2 regions of the Streptococcus sp. 11273D007BT genome follow, and region 2 is predicted to be linked to the other one. Evidence: predicted binding sites of a transcription regulator. Region 2 holds the regulator's gene; the other holds the start of a gene.
The links. Region 2 encodes NrdR, which represses ribonucleotide reductase genes. Its sites were predicted from a motif close to ACACNATATATNGTGT; they were not measured.
Positions count from the first base shown of each region.

Region 1: nrdH (glutaredoxin-like protein NrdH) is a predicted target of NrdR. The motif match lies at 1,721-1,736, and genes of this name have one in related genera.

Region 1 is NZ_JBPWPE010000001.1:708,337-711,766, forward strand. Features, by position in the region: gene nrdE (class 1b ribonucleoside-diphosphate reductase subunit alpha) at 1-1,008, opposite strand, end outside; gene nrdI (class Ib ribonucleoside-diphosphate reductase assembly flavoprotein NrdI) at 998-1,363, opposite strand; gene nrdH (glutaredoxin-like protein NrdH) at 1,363-1,590, opposite strand; gene acnA (aconitate hydratase AcnA) at 1,864-3,430, shown strand, end outside.
Region 2 is NZ_JBPWPE010000001.1:1,707,321-1,710,750, reverse strand. Features, by position in the region: gene ACEE75_RS08695 (HAMP domain-containing sensor histidine kinase) at 1-1,128, shown strand, start outside; gene nrdR (transcriptional regulator NrdR) at 1,492-1,986, shown strand; gene ACEE75_RS08685 (helicase loader) at 1,973-3,136, shown strand; gene dnaI (primosomal protein DnaI) at 3,137-3,430, shown strand, end outside.

The DNA of each region.
Region 1 (3,430 bases), 1.0 Mb from region 2:
TTTTGTAATCTTAGGATTAGCAACTAATTCATCGTACTTTTCCGTGATATTGATGTAGTTAAAAGGCACACCATATTCTTTTTCGATAGAGTATGGGCTAAAGAGGTACATGTCCTCATTTTGACGTGCTAATTCATAAAACTTATTTGGGATGGTTAGACCCAGTGAGAGAGTTTTTACGCGAATTTTCTCATCGGCATTCTCTTTTTTAGTGGAAAGAAATTGCATGATATCTGGATGGAAAACATCAAGATAAACCACACCAGCTCCCTGACGTTGGCCAAGCTGATTAGAATAAGAAAAGCTATCTTCAAAAAGCTTCATCACAGGAACGACACCAGAGGCAGCGCCAGCATAACCCTTGATAGGAGCACCAGCTTCGCGGAGGTTACTCAAAGAAATCCCCACTCCCCCACCGATACGCGACAATTGCAGAGCAGAGTTGATGGAGCGGCCAATAGAGTTCATATCATCTGTTACTTGAATCAAGAAGCAAGAAACCAACTCTCCACGACGGCTACGACCAGCATTTAGGAAACTAGGTGTCGCAGGTTGGTAACGTTGATGAATCATCTCTTTTGCCAAATCACGTGCCAACTCTTCATCACCATTTGCAAAGTAAAGGGCATTAAAGAGAACACGATCTTCAATACTTTCTAGGTATTCTTCACCATCATTAGTTTTAAGGGCATACTGTTGATAAAACTTGTAGGCAGCCATAAAAGATTGAAAACGAAAATCAAGTGAGTGGAGATAGCGTGAGAGCTCTTCGATAAACTCTGGACGATAATTTTGAATAAACTCCGATTCAATATAGTTTTCTTCAATTAGATAGGTGATTTTCTCAGTAATCGAATTAAATTTTTTAGAATAAGGTTTAACATTTTCAAGGAAAAAAGCACGAAGAGCTTCCTTGTCCTTATGGAGAGGGATTTGCCCATTGATTGGACGGTTGATTTCATTGTTTAGGCGGAAGTAAGAAACATCGCCGATAGATTTAAGACCCATGAGATAAGATTCCTTTTACTTTTTCAACATCTTCAGGTGTTCCGTTAAATTCAAATTCATATAAAACGGGAATACCATAAGTTTTGGCATAACGACGGGCAACATGACAAAATTCTGGTCCGAAATTTCGGTTACCAGATCCCATCAGTCCCCTCATATAGTGATGGTTGCTTTCAACAAAGCGATCAAGAAACTCTAGCCCATCTTCATAAGTAGGGGTGATAAGAATAAAGTCTTCATCTAAAAGAAGGGTTTCTTCTTGTCGTTTGATTTCAATGATTTGCTCTTGAGGTAAATTTAACTTTTTGACAAAACGCCTAGTCTGTCCCGTAAGAGAATAAAAAGCCAATTTCATTAGTTTAAAATTTCTTTTAATTTAGCAGGCTGAAAACCTGAAAAAACAACATCTCCTGCTTCAATGACAGGTGCAGAGGTGAAGCCTAGGCTTTTAACATACTCCACCTTGTCTGGCTGCTCATCAATATTGATTTCTTGGAAATCCGCTCCATTTTGCTCTAGAAATTTTTTAGTCATTTTGCATTGCATGCAATTATTTTTTGAAAATACTGTAATAGCAGCCATTTTTCGTCACTCCTATAAATTTTTATTATTCTTGCTAAAAAGCACCCTACTAGAATACCCAAAAATAGATAAAAAATCAAGTAGATAATTTGCTAATTACACTATATCTAGTACGGGATAAGAATAAATCCCACTAGATATAGTGTTTTATGCTGGTATAAATATTTTTTATAGCATTTGTTACTTTTTCTAACATCTTAGGTGATTTGTTAGTAGATATAACATCTTTTGTGGGGTATAATGGAGGTCAATTCTTAACAAAGGAGATGAATTATGAGGGATTATCAGTCGATTATTCAAGTTGATGGCAAAAAATATACATACATTGATTTGAAAAAAATTAGTCAAGACTACGGTGTAGAGCTTTATAGCCTTCCTTACACTATCCGTATTCTACTTGAAAGTTTATTCAGAAAATATGATGGTTTAGATGTGACAAAAACTCACTTAGAAAACCTTCTTTATTTTAATCCTCAGTCTCCAAAAGGTGAGGTTCCTTTTAAGCCTAGCCGAGTAATTCTGCAAGACTTTACGGGAGTTCCTGTTGTGGTGGATCTGGCAGCGATGCGACAAGCCGTGGTACAGCATGGAGGAAATCCAGACTTAATTAATCCAGAGATTCCAGTTGATTTAGTGATTGACCATAGTGTTCAAGTAGATGTAGCTGGATGTGAGTCAGCTCTGTCAGAAAATATTACTTTGGAATTCGAGCGAAATGATGAACGTTATGCTTTTTTGAAATGGGCAGAGCATTCTTTTGAAAATTATCGAGCAGTTCCTCCAGCCACAGGTATTATCCATCAAGTGAATATTGAGTATTTATCAGATGTCATTATTGAAAACGATGGTTTCCTCTACCCTGATTCCATGTTTGGAACAGATAGCCACACGACAATGATTAACGGTATCGGTGTACTTGGCTGGGGTGTTGGAGGGATTGAAGCAGAAGCTGCGATGCTTGGAGAGGCTTCTTACTTCCCAGTTCCAGAGGTGGTTGGGGTGCGTTTGATTGGTAAACTACCAAAGACAGCCACAGCAACAGATTTGGCCTTGAAAGTCACACAAGTTCTTCGTTCTGCCAATGTGGTTGGGAAATTTGTAGAGTATTTTGGCTCAGGATTAAAACACCTTAGTTTAGCTGATCGGGCTACCGTAGCCAATATGGCTCCAGAATATGGTGCAACCTGTGGCTATTTCCCAATTGATGATGAGACCTTGACCTACATGAGCTTAACTAATCGTAGTCAAGAGCAGGTTGAGCGAACTGAAACATATGCTAAAGTGAATGGTCTATTCTATGATGACAATACAGAAGCTCAATATAGTCAAGTGATTGAGATTGATTTATCTCTTATTGTTCCAAGTATTTCAGGACCTAAACGTCCTCAAGATTTAATCTCCTTGGATCAGGCAAAAACAGCCTTTGAAGATGCTCTAGTAAGAGAAGAAGGGGTGCAAGGCTTTGGATTGACCAAAGAAGAATTAGATAAAACAGCGACAGTTATCTACGATAATCACACAGAAACCATCAAAACAGGACATGTGGCTATTGCAGCGATTACCAGTTGCACCAATACCTCTAACCCTTATGTATTAATGGCGGCAGGTTTACTGGCTAAAAAAGCTGTTGAAAAAGGTCTGAGCGTATCAAAAACAGTGAAAACTTCCCTAGCACCAGGTTCTAAAGTGGTCACAGGGTATTTAAAAAATAGTGGTTTGCAAGCTTATTTAGACCAACTAGGTTTTCAAGTGGTGGGCTATGGCTGTACGACTTGTATTGGAAACTCAGGCCCTCTTAGCCCAGAGGTTTCAAAAGCTATTTTAGAAGAAGATTTGTTGG
Region 2 (3,430 bases):
AAGCGATTAATTTTTACAACAGATTCTGAAAAAAATCCTCCAACCTTACGATATGTTGGGGAGATTTATTCAACGGCCTACAGTAACGTGAAGGGATATGTGCTGACTAAGCCGATTTATGCAAAATCCAACTCTAAAAAGATTATAGGTTATATTCAAATATTTCAAAATTTGCAAGTTTATTATAATCTTCGTAACCGTGTATTTTTCTTTTTGGTTATCATGGAAATTTTTATTTTGATTATTGGGCAGCTAGTTATTGTTGAGTTTTCTAGGCGTTTTTTAAGTCCTGTCCATACTTTAAATGCTTCCATGCGTGAGGTTGTGAAAAATCCTTCAGATTTATCTAAGCGTGTAGAAATTCATACTGGCGATGAGATTGAAAGTTTAGCTCATATTTATAATCAGATGCTGGAGCGGTTGAGTGAGCAAAATGATCGCCAAGTTCGTTTTATTAGCGATGTCAGTCATGAACTTAGAACTCCTATCGCTGTGATTAAGGGTCATTTAGATTTGTTGCAGCGTTGGGGGAAAAATGATCCTGAAATTCTAGAAGAGAGCTTAGAGGTTAGTTCAGTAGAAATTAATCGTATGAATATCATGATTAATGATATGCTTGAGATGGTGCGTATTACAGGAAGTTTTGAGCAGCATCAAAATGATACTTGTATAGTTCAAACATCCAGTGCCGCCATTGTGGGGAACTTTAAAGGATTACACCCTGATTTTGGCATCACCTTAAGTGATCAGATGGCACAGCCTATTATGATTAAGATGTATAAAAATCATTTTGAACAAGCGTTGACTATCCTAATGGATAATGCTGTTAAATATTCTAGAGATAAAAAGGTTATTGACTTATCAATAGGTTTAGAGGAACAGTATGCTTTGATCAGGGTTAAAGATCAGGGAGAAGGAATTTCTAAAGAAGATTTACAGCATATTTTTGAGCGCTTTTATAGGTCTGATAAGTCACGCCATCGTGTAAGCACACAAGCTGGTTTAGGAATTGGGTTATCTATTTTGAGTGAAATTGTGGAAGCTTATCATTGTCAGATAGATGTTGTGAGTGAAGTTGATAAGGGAACAGAGTTTATGTTGCGCATCCCTATTGTAAGGGAAAAATGATCATTAGCATCATAGATGATATTTCTATTGAGGGGCTGGTGTCATACCTCTTTATGTATTCTTTAAAATCACTGTCTTACCACGACAAACGCATGAAGAAAGTTTCGTTTTCAGATAACGTTTTTCATAAACAGTTATATTTTTATCATGAAATTTTGTTATAATTTAGGTGAAAAAGAGGATAAATCAAAGCAATTATGTCAATATCATGAAAATATTTAAAAAAATGCGTGTAACTAGAAAAGAGTTATATGCATTTTCTTTATGCGTATGGTGTGGCTTCCTTACCTTACTTTCTTTTATTGTGCTTCAAAATATGATACAATAAAGAATACGAATTCTTTGGGAGATAGGGGTGTTTTCATGCGTTGTCCAAAATGTAATTGTAATAAATCAAGTGTGATTGATAGTCGTCAAGCAGAAGAAGGAACGACCATTAGACGTCGTCGAGAGTGTGACCAGTGTCATTACCGTTTTACAACTTTTGAGAGAATAGAGGATATTCCGCTTGTTGTGGTAAAAAAAGATGGGACGCGAGAATCCTTTTCTCGCGAGAAAATCTATACAGGTATTATAAGGAGTGCTCAAAAACGTCCAGTATCAGCTGAGGTGATCGATCAAGCTATTGCTCGTATTGAGCAGACGATTCGCAGTGACTATGATAATGAGGTTCCCAGTGAGGTTATTGGGAATCTAGTGATGGATGAGTTGGCGGATTTAGATGAGATTACTTATGTTCGTTTTGCAAGTGTTTATCGTAGCTTTAAAGATGTCGATGAGTTGGAAGAGTTGTTGCACCAGTTGACTAAAAGTATGCGCACAAAGAAAAAGAGATTAGATAAAGATGCGAGCGAATGATTCCTTCTACTATCTTGATAAAGGGAGGATAGAGGTTGCTGATCCTTTGACGATGCAACTGTATTATCCCATTATTAAAGCTGATGCTTATATTTTATATTGCTATTTACAGGCCTTCTATGATCAAGGGAAAAAGCGACATGCCTTTCATGAGATTTTAAATCATACTCTCTATAACATGCAACGATTCGAGGAGGCTTTGGCAGTTTTGACGGCTCTAGATCTTGTTCGTTTCTATCAAGATCGTCAAGCTTATATCATTGATGTGAGAGCGCCTTTATCTAAAGAAAATTTCCTATCACATGCTCTGTATCGTCATTTATTAGAAGGGGCTATTGGACAAGTTGCAGTTTCTGAGATGGACGAAGAGATTCCAGAAGCTAGAAATCTTTCTAAGAAGTTTTCGGAAGTATTTGGAAATCAAGGAGAAATTGTTCCATCAGAGCATCCAAAGGTAGCTAAAAACTATTTTGACTTAGATAGTTTTAAACGGTTGATGAGAAGAGATGGACTTAGTTTTACGGATGAAGAAACGGATCTAGTAGCTATTTTTAACCTATCTGAGCGTTATAAACTAACATGGTATGATACTTATCAATTGGCGAGAGAAACAGCTAGTCAAAATAAGATTTTAGTTTCACGAATGGTGGCCAAAAAGGAAAGTCAGAATTCCCCTTCTACCAATGACTTTAGTGAGAAAGAAAAAATTGTCATCAAAGAAGCTAGAGAAGATAGCCCTGAGGTATTTTTAGCTAAAATTAAAAAGCCAAAGCAGGCAATAGTGACTAGAGATGAAGTTAAAATTTTAGCAGAAATGGCTCAGATGGGATTGCTTGATGAAGTGATTAACATTATGGTACTCTATACCATGAATAAGACTCAATCTGCTAATTTGCATAAAAACTATGTGCTAAAATTAGCCAATGATTTTGTGAGCAAGGGGATTTCGCGAGCTGATGATGCGATCAAGCACCTTCGGTCTGTAGGAGAGAAAAAATCTCAAGCAAAAGAAAAAACGAATAAAACCAATATTCCTAAATGGAGTAATCAAAATTATCAAAATCAAACCAGTCAAGATGAGCAAGAAAAACTAGAAGCCTATCGGCAAAAAGCCCTAGAGCGACTGAGAGATTTGGGAAAGGAGGACTAGATGGAAAAGATAAGCATCCAATACCCCACACGTTTTAACCCAAGAGAGCTAAAAGAGCAGATTTTAAAAGATCCAGACGTGGCCATATTTATAAAAGAGCAAGGTCTAACTCCTGATCAGGTACAGTTGAGTTTAACCAAACTGAATCAGTTTCGTATGGAGCGTGATCGTTTTAATCGTGGTGATGAGGCTTATGTTGCTAAAGGCTATCAGCCCATATTAGTGATGAACGAAGGCTATGCTGATGTCTCTTATAAGGAAACGAAAGAACATCATCAAGCGCAGGAAAAACAG